3 regions of the Bacillus sp. SSR7 genome follow, and region 2 is predicted to be linked to each of the others. Evidence: riboswitches for the same ligand, from Rfam matches in the RefSeq annotation. Region 2 holds a riboswitch; each other region holds the start of a gene.
The links. Region 2 has a riboswitch for S-adenosylmethionine ahead of AC0NJG_RS14530 (M20 family metallopeptidase). Riboswitches for the same ligand answer to the same signal wherever they lie in the genome.

Region 1 (4,717 bases), on a different contig from region 2:
ACCCATTATGATTCCAGCTGGTGCTGAACTTGGTGTACCTGCTGCAAAAACAGCAATGGCCATTGCATGGGGCGATGCTTGGACGAATTTGATTCAACCATTCTGGGCATTACCGGCATTGGCAATAGCTGGTTTAGGCGCTCGTGATATTATGGGATTTTGCGTCGTGAACTTACTATATGCAGGATTTATCATAAGTCTATGTTTCTTATTTATTTAAACGAAAAGCTAGTTTTATACTAGCTTTTTTACATAATAAATCATTTATTTCCCATGCAATTTATAATCGTTTCCCACTCTATCTCCGTAAGATGTAATGACTCAAATGCAAAAAAATCTTCGCAAATTTTTCCGATCAGGTGTGGATGTTCCCTCAAAAAATTCCACTGTAACGCTTTAGGAAGAAAATATGTTTCATATTCTTTACTTCCCCTTACTACTTCATCAACTTCTCTTTCACAAATTCCTCTTATTAAATAATCATTTCTTAACTCTATTTGAATTTGCCCAAACGTTTCGCTACATTTCTTCAATTGGACTAAGCACTTAATATATGTACGAAAAAGTTCGTTATCATACTGACAACAATTTATAATACGAGCAAGTTCATTCATAATGTACGAGCCTTTTCTTCAATTTGTAATAACCACTTTTCCCGCTTCTCTACTTTACTCGTTTTCACAGATTGAAAAACTGACCGTTTTATATCGCGAATGCCGCAAAAACGTAAAACACCTCTCTTCATTGTAATCCAATCGGCTGATCGATATAGTAATGCGACGTACCATAATGGTGAGTCTAACGTATTAATTACCCATGCCTTCTTACCTTTCAATAAGCCTTTCGGCAGGGCCCCTTCATATTTATAAGCAAATCCAGCTACAAAAATACGATCAATAAACCCTTTTAAAATAGCTGGCATCCCCCACCACCATATCGGATAGATGAATAAAAGCAAATCCGCTTCTTCTACTAATTTTCTGTACTGAGCTGTCTCTTCTTCATTTACTAAATCACGTCTTTTCTTCTCTTCATTAAATACAAGGACTGGATCAAATTGTTCTTTATATAAATCAAGTACCGTAACTGAATGATTTGTTTCTTGTAATCCTTTTTGCACATGCTCTAAAATCGCCGCGTTAAAACTTGAAGAACTAGGATGAGCGTATACAATTAGTACATTCACTACAAAACAACTCCCTCTATAAGTTAAAGTTTCCCCTTCTTTAACATCTTCTCTACAATTTGCACGTTTTTTGAACTTTGCAACAAGCGATTTAGTACCGTTAGTAACTCTTCCTTTTCTAAACCTTTCAGTTTCTCTTTCACCTTACTCTCACCAGCATCTTGAATATCATAAACAACTGCCGCCATATGCTTGCAAAGATTCTCATACGGACACTCGCAGCTACTTTCTGTAAAATCTTCAAGATCAATAATCACTTCATAGTTTCCTGCATTTCCAGTAACGAAAGCAAATATTTTCTTGTCTTGTATTTCAACATCTTCTACATGTCCATCTTCATAATATTCATAACCTTTATCCATAATGTACTTAGGAATCCACTTCGTTATATCATGTAATAAGTAAGCGTACATCATAGCACCTCTTCCTTTAATTCCCTTTTGACTTCCACAACCCCTGCATGTTATTCTAATAACTGTCAAATAGCAAGTCTATATGACAAAACGACTGACACCTATTCGGCGAAGGTGTCTCTTTTCATTTGCAGCCGATATGAAGTGCCTCTTTCAGGCACATTCAATTTTTGACACTACACACTCAACACCATTCCCTGTATCAGGCTGCTTTAGCAGTCTTTTACTCTACATACTTCAAAAAAAGAGAGCTTAGCTCCCTTTTCTCGCCTTATAAAATACCCCTTTTTCAGCATAGAGATATTCATCAGCTAATGTAATTTTCCCATCCAGTTTCAGTTCATCTAATAGTCTTGATAAATAAAATTGATGTAACATCTTTTTCGTGAATTTTCCTTCATGATGCAAAACGATATGTTCTTGAATATCTAACAATGATATTGGCTTATCTTGCTCTATCATATATTCATAAACTGTACTACGCAGTTTGACGTATTTTTCGAGTGTCACAGTACTTCGCAACCCCTTTCTTCTTAATATAAATTTTCGTAATCGGTTTTTTTGCAATAAAAAAACCTCTCCGATAAGAAGAAGTTACGTATATATCTTCGTCTTATCTCCCAGAACAAATATGTTCTGCTGGAATTAGCACCTGCATCGCGGTTGCTGGGTTTCATCGGGCCAGTCCCTCCACCTCTCTGGATAAGAAAATATTCACTTAATTCTTACTATACGTAATTTCATTTTAATTGTCAAACAAATATAACGAATTATATTTTCTTCTTTACTGTTCATACTATACATATATGAGTATGCAAGGAGGATTATGAAATGCATCAAAATGCTCGCGGATATGTACAAGATTCTTTTCAATCATTACAAGAAGCAAAACATTGTTTAGAAGAAGCATTACAGACTGTTGAAAAAGATTTTAATCGCGCTCGTATTGAGCAATCCCTTTATGCGATTGAACAAGCTATTCAACGCTGCGATTACACCGTTCATATTTTAGAACAAGAGTGAAAAAACTTCCCATCATAAGGTGGGAAGTTTTTTCAAATGGCATACGTCATAATTATTGCCGTTATGATAAAAAAATATACAGAAAAATGCTCCTTACAATATGTAAGAAGCATGAAAGAGGCAAACGAATATGTAAGTCGCGACCCTACCTTATATGAGTATGCTTTTCTACGCCATGTTATGCTCATCTAATATGCCGTATTTCCTTTTAAATCTTGTAAGAATCGTAATCCAAGACGTACTAAATAGTAGTAAGAACACAACATTTGAAATCGCATGGCTCAAATCGAAATAAAAACTTGCGATATAATATGAAATGACAGCTTCCCACGTTGCTTCACGTATAAAACCGAGAAGCCCCCAGAAATTCATGATCCAGCCAAATAAAAAGCCCACGAAGAACCCATATAGTAGTCTCCCCCATAACTTTTTCATTAAAAATGTATTGCGAAGTAAGCCTGCTATAAAACCAATCATACCCCATGAAAACATTTGCCACGGCGTCCACGGACCTTGCCCTAAAAAAATGTTAGATACGATAGCCGCTGTTGCACCGATCATAAATCCAGTTTCGCTTCCAAACACAATTGCAGAAACGATAATGACAAAAGAAGTCGGTTGTACACTCGGTAAAATAGAAAATGGTACGCGGCTAACTGCTGCAATTGCCGCTAATACGGCAACGAGAACAATTTCACGTGAAACAAACGCCTTTCTTTCAAAACGGATATAGAAAGGTAACATAATAACCGCTAATATAAACAAACTACTTAACATGTAATACCCATCCATGATAAGTGTAGTAAAGAGTAATGTGCCTATTATTACTGCGAAAATACATATTATGAATGCAACATATCGTTTGGACACGCTTCGTACACATCCTCCCACGTTAATGCATATGGCAATTCTTTTCGAATGAATCGATTAATAGATGTTGTATAAAAAAAGTTTCCACTAAAAAATTCTTTCGGTGCATCATTCATAATAACTGCTCCATCAAATAACATCATACATTGATTCACGTATTTCGCTGCAAATTCAATGTCATGCGTTGCCATTACAATTGTTGTACCTTCTTTTTGCAACTTCCTAAATAGCTCTCCTACTCTTTCTTTCTTCCACGGATCTAATCCCTTTGTCGGTTCATCAAGTAATAATAACATTGGCTTTGATAATAACGTTGTACATAATGCAAGAAGTTGTTGCTCTCCCCCGCTACAATCATGTGGATGTCGTTCTTTAAGCGCATGTAACCAAAACTTTTTAAGCTGTTGTTCTGCTATTTCTTTTCCTTGTTCTCCATATAACTCGCTTGCACGTTCATACACTTCTTCCCACACTGTATCAAATGTAAAATGATAATACGGATGCTGTGAAACATACCCAATACTTTTAAATCGTTCTTTCGAATCAATTTTATGTATCACTTTTCCATTCCACTTTACTTTCCCTCTTCTCGCTTTTTGTAACCCTGCTAAAATCGTTAACAGTGTAGACTTACCTGTCCCATTCTTTCCAACGAGAGCTACCCATTTTCCTTTTTCAATCGATACGGTTAAATCTCGTAAAATGAGCGGACTATTTTTTTCATATTGAAACGAAATATGCTCTGCACTTAAAATGACTTCTTGCTTTTCACTTTGTTCTATTGGCCCGTTCACATATGATATCGCTGAAAAATCATTCATTTTCATTTGTGCTTCTCGCACTGTAAACGGGATATCTTTCGCATTCCACTCTAAAAATAATCTTGGAATTTGCGGAATAAATGGACGGAACTTTTCTACTTCCCACATATTCGCTACAACCATTTTCGGACTACCATCATACACGATTCGGCCGTTATTCATACAAATAACGCGCGTTGCGAGCGGAATTACTTCATCTAAACGATGTTCACTTAAAACGATTGTAATGCCAAGTTCTTCGTTAATACGTTTTAATAATCCTAAAAATTCTTTCGCAGCAATTGGATCTAACTGCGCCGTTGGTTCGTCTAATAATAATAGTTTCGGTTGCATCACTAATACCGCAGCTAAATTGACAAGCTGCTTCTGCCCACCAGATAACGTATGAACAGATTGGTGCAATA
Region 2 (4,717 bases):
CCGAACACAGATGAATTCGTAGCAAAATTTCGTATTTCTGGATTATCTAGCAATTTCGCATTCATATCTGTCTTCGTATATCCAGGCATAATTGTATTCACTGTTATACCTCTTTCTCCGAGATGTTTAGCAAGAGGAAGTGTCATCGTATTTAATGCCCCTTTACTTAAACCGTATGCAATTGAGCCTGTAAAACCAAGTCGTACTTCAGCTGATGAAATGTTGATAATGCGTCCTTCTGCTCGCAGTAATGGTAATGTTTGCTGAATCAAGAAGAACGGCGCCTTAATATTTACAGCCATAATTTCATCAAAAATCCCTTCGGTCGTATTTTCAATTGTTCCTTGTGTACCTATCCCTGCATTGTTTACTAAAATATCAATCTCTGCTGTACCAACTCTTATTTGTAATTCATTCTTTAATTGTTCTACTAGCTTTTTGACACCATCAATTGAATTGAGCTGAGCTTCAATTAAGAATGCCTTTCCTCCATTAGATTCAATCTCACTAATCGTTTCATCTGCAGCTGTTTTATTTCGGCCGTAGTGAATCGCTACTAATGCCCCGCCTTTCGCCAATCTCTTTGCAATGGCACGGCCAATTCCGCGACTCGCCCCTGTTACTAATGCTACTTTCCCATCAAGATTCTTCATTTTTTTCCATCCTTCCTAAATTTCCGTTTGATAAAAACCTATACTTATATTTTCATGTAAACACCAATAATTATAAATACAGATTTATAGGTAATTTAGTTTGTTTACTTATGATATTATAGTTATAATTTGTAATTCACTTTAGAAAACACAACAAGGAGGCTACACAATGCAAAACGCAGTAAAACTGGATGAAATCGATCATAAAATTATGAACTTGTTATATGAAAATGCGAGAATTTCCGTTTCAGAAATAGGACGGATCATATCCATGACGCAGCCTGCTGTAAAAGAGCGTATTAATAAACTTGAAGATCAAGGAGTTATAGCGGCTTACCGAACGAAATTTGAGCCTTCTAAAATTAATAAAAACATTCAAGCATTCGTTATGTTTAAAACGAGCCAATGCTCTGATTTTATCCAATATTGTAATACCGCTTCTGAAGTAACAGATTTATATCGAATTAGCGGGGAGTTTAATTATATGATGAAGGTCATGAGCGATTCGATGGATTCTCTCGCTACATTTTTAGACTCTTTAATGCAATTTGGATTATCGTCTCCTTTAATTGTATTAAAGAGTGAGTTCGAGGAGAAATTGTCGTTCTGATAAAGGAATAAGCGAATTGGCATCAAATTTTCTCAAAAAAGAAAAGGGAGTGGATCATCCACTCCCTTTAACCACTTATCCCTGATTCCTCTGCGCCTCTCTAAACTCTTCCTTCACCTTCTCTAACAACCCTTCTTCCGTAATTAATCGATACGCCGTATTCGCTAATGCTTTTGCGGATGTAATTAATGCTTTATCTCCTAATTCTGAACGCGCTGCTTCTCTAAATTCATTCGTATGTGCAATTAAGTCATCTGGGCCGATTTTAATGTACGGGTGAATGGTTGGTACGACTTGACTTACGTTTCCTGCGTCGGTTGAGCCGATGCCGAGTCTTTCTTTACGGTTTACATCTTCACCTAGTAATTCTAGTTCTTCAGCTACGATGTCGTTATATGTTTTTGTTACGAGTAGTTCATCGATTTCATTTTGGAATTGATGGATTTTTACTTTTGTGCCTGTTGCTAACGCTGCCCCTTGTGCGATATTTTTTACTTTTTCTGTTACTTCCGCACATCTTTTTCGCGTTGCTGCACGGATGAAGAATCTTGCTGCTGCGTAGTCTGGAATAATGTTAGGTGCTTTTCCTCCCTCTGTAATGACGCCATGAATTTTCACGTCTGATGGAAGTTGTTGGCGAAGTGCGTTAATACTGTTATACAGCTGGATAACCGCATCTAATGCGTTAATCCCTTCTTCTGGTGAAGCTGCGGCATGAGCTGTTTTTCCGTAAAAATGAAAATCAAGTGGATCGACTGCTAGTGAAGGACTCGTTGTTGCTGTTTTTCCACTCGGATGAATCATAAGCGCCGCATCAATGTTTTTAAATAAACCTGCCTTTACATAACTCGATTTTGCGCTACCGTTCGGTCCTCCTTCTTCAGCTGGTGTTCCGAATACGACAACTTCCCCGCCAATTTCTTCAAGCGTTTCTGATAATGCAATTGCTGCTGCAACACTAATTGTGCCGATTAAATTGTGACCACACGCATGGCCAAGTCCTGGTAAAGCATCATACTCCGCTAGAAATGCGATTGCTGGTCCTTGTTTTCCAGAGCTTTTTCGCGCGATAAATCCCGTTTCATGTCCAGCTATATTGTGTTGTAATTGAAATCCTGCACTCCCTAGCAATAAACTTAACGTTCTTGATGCGTAAAACTCTTGGTTACCAATCTCCGGATTCGCATGAATATCGTGACTTGTTTCTATGTACTTTTCCTTATTTCTTTCAATACTCTCTTCAATTGTTTTTCTTTGTGATGTTACTCCTGTAGCTCCCATTTTTCTTCCTCCTTTTATTTTCACGTAAAAAAGCCTCTTTCTAAAAGATAGAAAGAGGCTTCTGTATATACAGTCAAAATGAGCTTCTTTCTTATCTTTCAAGTTACCTTGCTGGAATTGGCACAGTATTCATAAAGAATCCGCTGCCGAGGTATCATAGGGCCAGTCCCTCCACCTCTCGTGATAAGAATTTTCATAAAATTATATTAAATTACATTCATTCTAAGTTCATTTTAAATAAAAGTCAAGGAATTCCTATCCGAATTTACCGGATATCTAAAAATCCTTTTAATACACCAATTGTCTCAGGTGCTTGCAGTCTCGCACATACGTACGGGAATTCCGTACTACCTTCAAACATCATTTGAGATGTGAGTGGTGCGCCTGCCCAAAAGATTTCATCATCGATTACGATAAACGGGAATGCTTTATTTTGCCTTTGTAACTTTACATTTTTCAGTTGAACTGGTCCATCACTATACACTGTTATTTGCGCATTTGTACGCATTAATGCTTGCCATACTCGCTTATCCACTTGCTTCGTACTTGGAAGTGAAATAATAATTTTTCGTTTTGCAGCTAAAATATCTTTCAATAGCCCTTTCGGTTCTTCAAGATTTATTTCCATAAACCAGCGTAAACGTTTCGAAATTTTTCGTTCCCACAATTGTCTTGATGTCGTACGATCATACACATCTCCGTGACGTTCTATATGAGCTGTTAATTGTGACAACGCTTGTTTTCTTGAAAGATTTTTACGCATATAATGGCAATCTGATAATTGAATGAACTTCCCTCTCGCTCTTGTCACTGCTACATTGACGAGACGATGGTTTTTATGGTCAAAGAATAACACGCCAGGTCGTTCTTGCGGATAACTATCCACTGTATCAAAAATCATCATATCTCTTTCTGAACCTTGGAACTTATGAACCGTTGCCGCTAAAACAGGTATGTTTTGATATTTCGTTCTCTGTAACATTTCTCTAATACACGTTGATAAGAATCGTGACTGCGCTCTGTAAGGTGTCACAATACCAATTGATTGCACACCGTCTAACAATCCGATTAACATCATTTGCATCGCTACTAAACCAGACATAATGTTAAAACGAGATCCTGAAGCAGCGTCTTTTAACGAAAATGCACCCATTAGACTCGTATCAAATAAAACGCTCGCCTCATTTGCGAAAGGTTGCAATTGCGCAAGTTCTTTACGTTCTGAAACAGACGGATGGTCATAAACTCTATTTTTATAAATAAATGAGTTTGTAAACTTAGATATATCCGCATGCATACGTCTTTGTTCCTGCAACATAAACAGGTTTGGATGTGCTTCTGATTTATTGACAGACTCAACAATCCCGGCATGGTAGAACATATCTTCCCCAAGCCATTTTCGAACGAGTTCATGATTCGCCATCGCAATTGGAGGTAACTGTAAAAAATCACCACATACGACGATGCGTTTTCCAAGTGAAGCAGCTAATGCAATTTGCGGAACATATGCCATACTTACTTCATCTACGACAACTAAATCAAATGTACGCTCATAAATAAGTGAATCAATGGCACATTTCGATAAAGTTGCGCCGATTACTTTCGCATTTTCAATGTATTCTTTTTCTACTTCTTTAATTTTCGCTTTTTGCTTTCGAAGATCACTTTCAATCTCTTGTATACGCTTCTTATCAGCAGATGTTGCTTTATACGATAAAATCTTTTCACGAAGATCTTGTCGTGTCTCTTCTAAATAGAGTCTCTCTTCTCCCCAAGATCCGTTCGTCGTTTCAACTAACTTCGACGCAAGTAACGTTTCATGATTTCGTATATGTTCATGTTGACTATAACCGTAACGAACAATTTCACCAGGTGTCCATTTCTTTTTCTTTTCAATTTGTTTCGTTACTTCACTCATTAATACGTCCACTGCCGCATTACTATGGGCTAACACAAGTACCGATTTCCCTTTTTGATAATGAGCTGAAATAATACGTGATAAATTGTAAGACTTCCCTGTTCCAGGTGGTCCCCATACGTACGTTGTCGGATTATAAAACGCGCGATACGCCAATTCATTTTTCGGATTTTTCATCTTCTCCATATGTTTCGGACTGCTCGTCCCATCAACAAGACGCTTTATACGATTACGTTTTAGCTTATCTTTACGTGC
Region 3 (4,717 bases), on a different contig from region 2:
TAAATATTCAACATGTAAAATCTGTCCATTGTCCGTAGACTAGTTGAAAGGGCTGGCTTTTTCTTTTATATGCAGAAGAAAAGGTCGAGCCTATTTGTTTAGTACAATTTGAATATGAGGGAAAAAATGAATTGAATATAAATATGTTTGTATGACCGTTGAAAAGGAAACCTTGTGCTAAATTATAAAAAATATGTACGAGCTATCTTTTGGTGTATTCAATTTATTTTTTTGAGGGAGAACTGCTTAACTAATATATTAAAGGGGTTTTGTTGGTGGAGCAGTTTTCAAATTCGTTATCGATTACATTACTTGGTAGTGCTGGTGGAGCAGCAAAAGCAGTTTTAGCGATTTTAAATCAAGCGATAGTAAATGAAAAAGACCCGATTTATGAAGTCATAAAGAATGTTACATTTTATTTGGCTGATATAAAACAAAAAGATAGGACGTATTATGACGAGTTGTTTCCAAATTTGAAAGATCAATTGTTTTTATCCGAAATAGACCTCCAAGATGTAGTGACATTTAAAAAGCATTTAAAAGAAAGTAGTACGAGCATTGTTATTGATGTTTCAGGGGCAGATACGATCAGAGTATTAAGCTGTTGTAATGAACTTGGAATTTGTTATATTAATTCAGCTTTGGAAAATGAGGCAGTAGATCAGGACGATAGTTTAATCGGCTTTCAGCTTACGGAAAGATATACGAAATTTGAGAAGGAAAAAGAGAAATTTACAAATACAAAAGCAATTATAGGATCAGGTATGAATCCAGGTGTCGTTCAATGGATGGCTGTTGAACTTATGAAGGAACGCCCGAATGAAAAGCCAAGAGCATGCTATATAGTAGAACATGATACGTCATTTTTACATGATACAGCACTTATAAAGCCTCATACACTGTATGCTTCATGGGCAGTAGAGCGATTTCTAGATGAAGCGATATGGAGTTATCCGATGTATATGAGTCATCATCGTCCTCTTTACTTTTATGAAGATGTATATGCTTCAGAGTATAAAGTAAAGTTGGGAGAGAAAGAGTTTTATGGTTGTTTAATGCCACATGAGGAAGTTTTAATTTTAGGGAAAAACTTTAACATGGAAGTAGGGTTTCTTTACCGAATTAACGAGTATACAACAAATATAATTAGACAGAATTTAGATAAGGTAGAAGATCTATGGAACTGGAATCGCAAAGTATTTAATCCAGCCGAAGAAGAGATTGCGGGCGAGGATCTAGTCGGTGTATTACTCGTTTATGAAAATAGCGAGACCTATATGTATAACGTGATGAATAGCAGTCAAGTTTTTCATAAATATAAAACGAATGCGACATATTTCCAAGTAGGATGTGGAATTTATGCTGGCTTGTGTAGTTTACTGTTCGATAACTTTAAACAAGGTGCCTATTATGTAGAGGAATTATTATTAAATACAGAAAGTAAGTACGGAGAATATTTGAATTTATATATGAAGGATTTTGTAGTTGGTGGAAATGACTTTACGGATGGATTGTTGCATGATCGAGTAAGGTGGATATAAATTGTGATGAAAAGGAAGGGAAATCTCCTTCCTTTTCGCGTTATAAGGTTACATATTGTCCTGAAAGTAATTTCCTTATCATTTAATGAGATAATATGTAGAGTTTTTGTATTGATCATGGGGAGTATCAAGGAAGTATTGCGATTCAAAGTAGCGTGGGAATAGGAACGAAAATGGAATTTTCTTTACCGACAGCATAATGTGCTAGAAGAAAATATTTTTCAGAAAAGTGTTCTTGTTGCGTAAATATAAACATTTTATAAAATGTTTCGAGAAGGGTTTTTTTTATAAAACACTTCGTTTATAATGGAGGAAAATATCGACATGAGATTTGTTATTCATGTAACGGTTCGGTAGTGTTAGAAAAAGAAGGGGTGCACGCGCATCCTTTTTTCTATGCAGATATTATGAAAGAGGTGGTATGATGGAATTAACATTAAATTCGACTGTATGCTTACACACAATTCAATTTCGAAAAGAGCAAAAGAATTATATTGTAAAAGATACAATTACAGGAGAAAAATATGAAATGCCGCCACTTTGGATTGATGCATTGGCAATGATGCGTGACGGTTTTTTATTGGGGGAAATTGAGGAGAAATTAAAAGAAGAGTATCCGGCTGAAGAAATAAATATGTTAGCATTTACGAGGCAACTGTTAGAGCTAGAGCTTGTCGAAATGGTCGATGGGGAAGAAATAGCTTGTACAAAGAAGAAAGAGAAAGATTATTTAGCTTGGTTACGTCCTCGTGTTGAGCAATTCTTTCTTAGTTTAAATAAAAAAAATAGAAGCAAAGGTCAATGATGATCTTTGCTTTTTTTGTATAGTTTGTTTAAAAAATTACAGCGAATGCTCTTGCGAAAGCGCCATCGCTATTTTTAATTTTTAAAGGTGCTGCTGAGAAAAAGAAACGTTTCGCGTGAATGGCATCTAAGTTTGTTAAGTTTTCGATTAAATAAATATTATTCCCAAGTAGTATGTGATGAATTGGTGATGTTTCTGTCGTTACCTCATCAGGAGAGATGAAATCTAAACCGACAGATTTTACTTTTAATTGGACTAATTCTTCAGCTAATTCTTCGGAAAGATAAAAGGCTTCTTGTTCATACGCTTCTGTATTCCATTTATTAGATAGGTTGGAATGGAAAATGACAATATCACCTTCTTTTATGTCAGCATTGTGTAATACTTCTTTAGGTAGTTTTCGTTCTTGTACATGAGTTACGTCGATAAGAACAGCTTCACCTACAAATTGATCTAGGGGCAATTGATCAATAGTCGTTGCGCCTGAAATGAAATGAGCAGGAGCATCACAATGTGTACCAACATGAACGACAGAATGAAAATCTGTAACTTGATAGCCTGTCTCTTCAACACTTGTAATGGCTTCTAAATTGATTTTTGGTGTTCCAGGAAATTGAGACATATTGTTTTCAAATGTTTGGGATAGGTCAATTACTTTCACTTTAAATACCTCCAAGTATATATTTTGAAATATAAAAAACTCACCTTTCATAATCAAGAAAGATGAGTTTTGCACACAATAGTTACGTTTTATCTTTCAAAATGCAATGCATTTTGCAGGAATTAGCACCTATTCAGTTTGTATAAACTGAGGTTGCTGGGCTTCAAAGGGCCGGTCCCTCTGCCTCTCTTGATAAAGGTATATTCAATTTAAAGTTCAGAATTTTCACTATAATAAAATTGTAATTCATTTCCTTTTTATGTGCAACACAAAATAGGTATTCACCCAAATAAAGTTGCTCGCATATTGTAGCTTATGTAAATAGAATGCTGCGAAGGAGTGAGTGCAGTGACAGGGAATGTATTGAATTATTATGCTGGTGGAAATACAGCTAGAGGATTTCATAATTTATATGAAGAGAATTTAAAAGGACTAAACAGATTATTTATTTTAAAGGGTGGACCTGGAACGGGAAAATCTTCTTTAATTAAGGCAATAGGTCGTGAATGGGCTGAAAAGGGATATGATATTGAATTTTTACATTGTTCTTCTGATAATAAATCGGTTGATGGTGTCATCATCCCGAAGTTAAAAGTAGGAATTGTTGATGGAACACCGCCGCATGTTATTGAGCCAAAAATGCCAGGAGTTGTCGAGGAGTATATTAATTTAGGAATTGCTTGGGATTCAGATAAATTAAGAAAGCAGAAAGTGGAAATTGAACGATTTGTTTCAGAAGCAAGCAAAGCTTTTCAAGCTGCTTACGCTCGTTTTAACGAGGCATTAGTTATACATGATGAGTGGGAGAAAATATATATTAGTAATATTGATTTTAATAAAGCGAATGAACTAACCGATCAGCTCATTCAGAAATTATTTACAGATAAAGTTGGGAAACAATCGCTTGTGAAACATCGCTTTTTAGGAGCAGCTACACCGAAGGGAGCAGTTGATTTTGTTCCTAATTTAACAGAAGGATTACCACATCGTTATTTTATAAAAGGACGCCCAGGTTCTGGGAAATCAACAATGCTCAAAAAATTAGCTAAGGAAGCAGAAGAAAAAGGGTTTGAAGTTGAAGTATATCATTGTGGATTTGATCCAAATAGTCTTGATATGGTTATCGTAAGAGAATTAGGGTTTGCGATTTTCGATAGCACCGCACCACATGAATATTTTCCGAGCCGAGAAGGTGATGAAATTATAGATATGTATGCCCTTATTGTAACACCAGGGACGGATGAGAAGTATGCGGAGGAAATTCGTGACGTCTCTATTCAATATAAAGCAAAAATGAATGAGGCGATGTCTTTTTTAGCGAAAGCGAAATCAGTTCGTGATAAATTAGAACGAATTTATATTGCTACTATGGATTTTTCAAAAGTAGATGCATACAAAGAGGAGATTCAAAAAGAGTTTGAACGAATTGCGGTTAGTGTAACTGAAAAGAACAAGTAAAAAATAACGAATTTTGACAGGCTGTCGGAAATTTTCTGACAGCTATTTTAGTATGTAGTAAACTTAGTAATATATTTGTCGAATTTCCAAGGAAATAATCAAAAAATGGAGAGGGTATGAAATGAGAGAGAAAATTAAGTTGGAGTTAGAACGAATTGAGAAAGAAAATGATGTGAAAATTTTATTCGCTGTGGAGTCAGGGAGTCGTGCATGGGGATTTCCTTCGAAAGATAGTGATTATGATGTTAGATT

Region 1: linked by a shared signal. The riboswitch ahead of AC0NJG_RS20780 (hypothetical protein) and the one ahead of AC0NJG_RS14530 (M20 family metallopeptidase) in region 2 are both predicted to bind S-adenosylmethionine.
Region 3: linked by a shared signal. The riboswitch ahead of AC0NJG_RS16175 (cyclase family protein) and the one ahead of AC0NJG_RS14530 (M20 family metallopeptidase) in region 2 are both predicted to bind S-adenosylmethionine.

Annotation. Positions count from the first base shown of each region.
Region 1 covers NZ_JBVVXV010000013.1:99,086-103,802, reverse strand. Annotated here, with positions in the region: gene AC0NJG_RS20800 (short-chain fatty acid transporter) at 1-220, shown strand, start outside; gene AC0NJG_RS20795 (group-specific protein) at 261-614, opposite strand; gene AC0NJG_RS20790 (NAD(P)H-dependent oxidoreductase) at 611-1,186, opposite strand; gene AC0NJG_RS20785 (SWIM zinc finger family protein) at 1,210-1,599, opposite strand; gene AC0NJG_RS20780 (hypothetical protein) at 1,852-2,109, opposite strand; SAM riboswitch class I at 2,210-2,308, opposite strand; gene AC0NJG_RS20775 (hypothetical protein) at 2,431-2,622, shown strand; gene AC0NJG_RS20770 (ECF transporter S component) at 2,791-3,492, opposite strand; gene AC0NJG_RS20765 (ABC transporter ATP-binding protein) at 3,465-4,717, opposite strand, start outside.
Region 2 covers NZ_JBVVXV010000007.1:13,016-17,732, reverse strand. Annotated here, with positions in the region: gene AC0NJG_RS14540 (SDR family oxidoreductase) at 1-653, opposite strand, end outside; gene AC0NJG_RS14535 (Lrp/AsnC family transcriptional regulator) at 823-1,263, shown strand; gene AC0NJG_RS14530 (M20 family metallopeptidase) at 1,339-2,544, opposite strand; SAM riboswitch class I at 2,633-2,734, opposite strand; gene AC0NJG_RS14525 (AAA domain-containing protein) at 2,810-4,717, opposite strand, start outside.
Region 3 covers NZ_JBVVXV010000008.1:127,460-132,176, reverse strand. Annotated here, with positions in the region: gene AC0NJG_RS16190 (LSm family protein) at 1-38, shown strand, start outside; gene AC0NJG_RS16185 (S-adenosylmethionine decarboxylase related protein) at 276-1,541, shown strand; gene AC0NJG_RS16180 (hypothetical protein) at 1,966-2,346, shown strand; gene AC0NJG_RS16175 (cyclase family protein) at 2,375-3,007, opposite strand; SAM riboswitch class I at 3,094-3,206, opposite strand; gene AC0NJG_RS16170 (PRK06851 family protein) at 3,356-4,465, shown strand; gene AC0NJG_RS16165 (nucleotidyltransferase domain-containing protein) at 4,587-4,717, shown strand, end outside.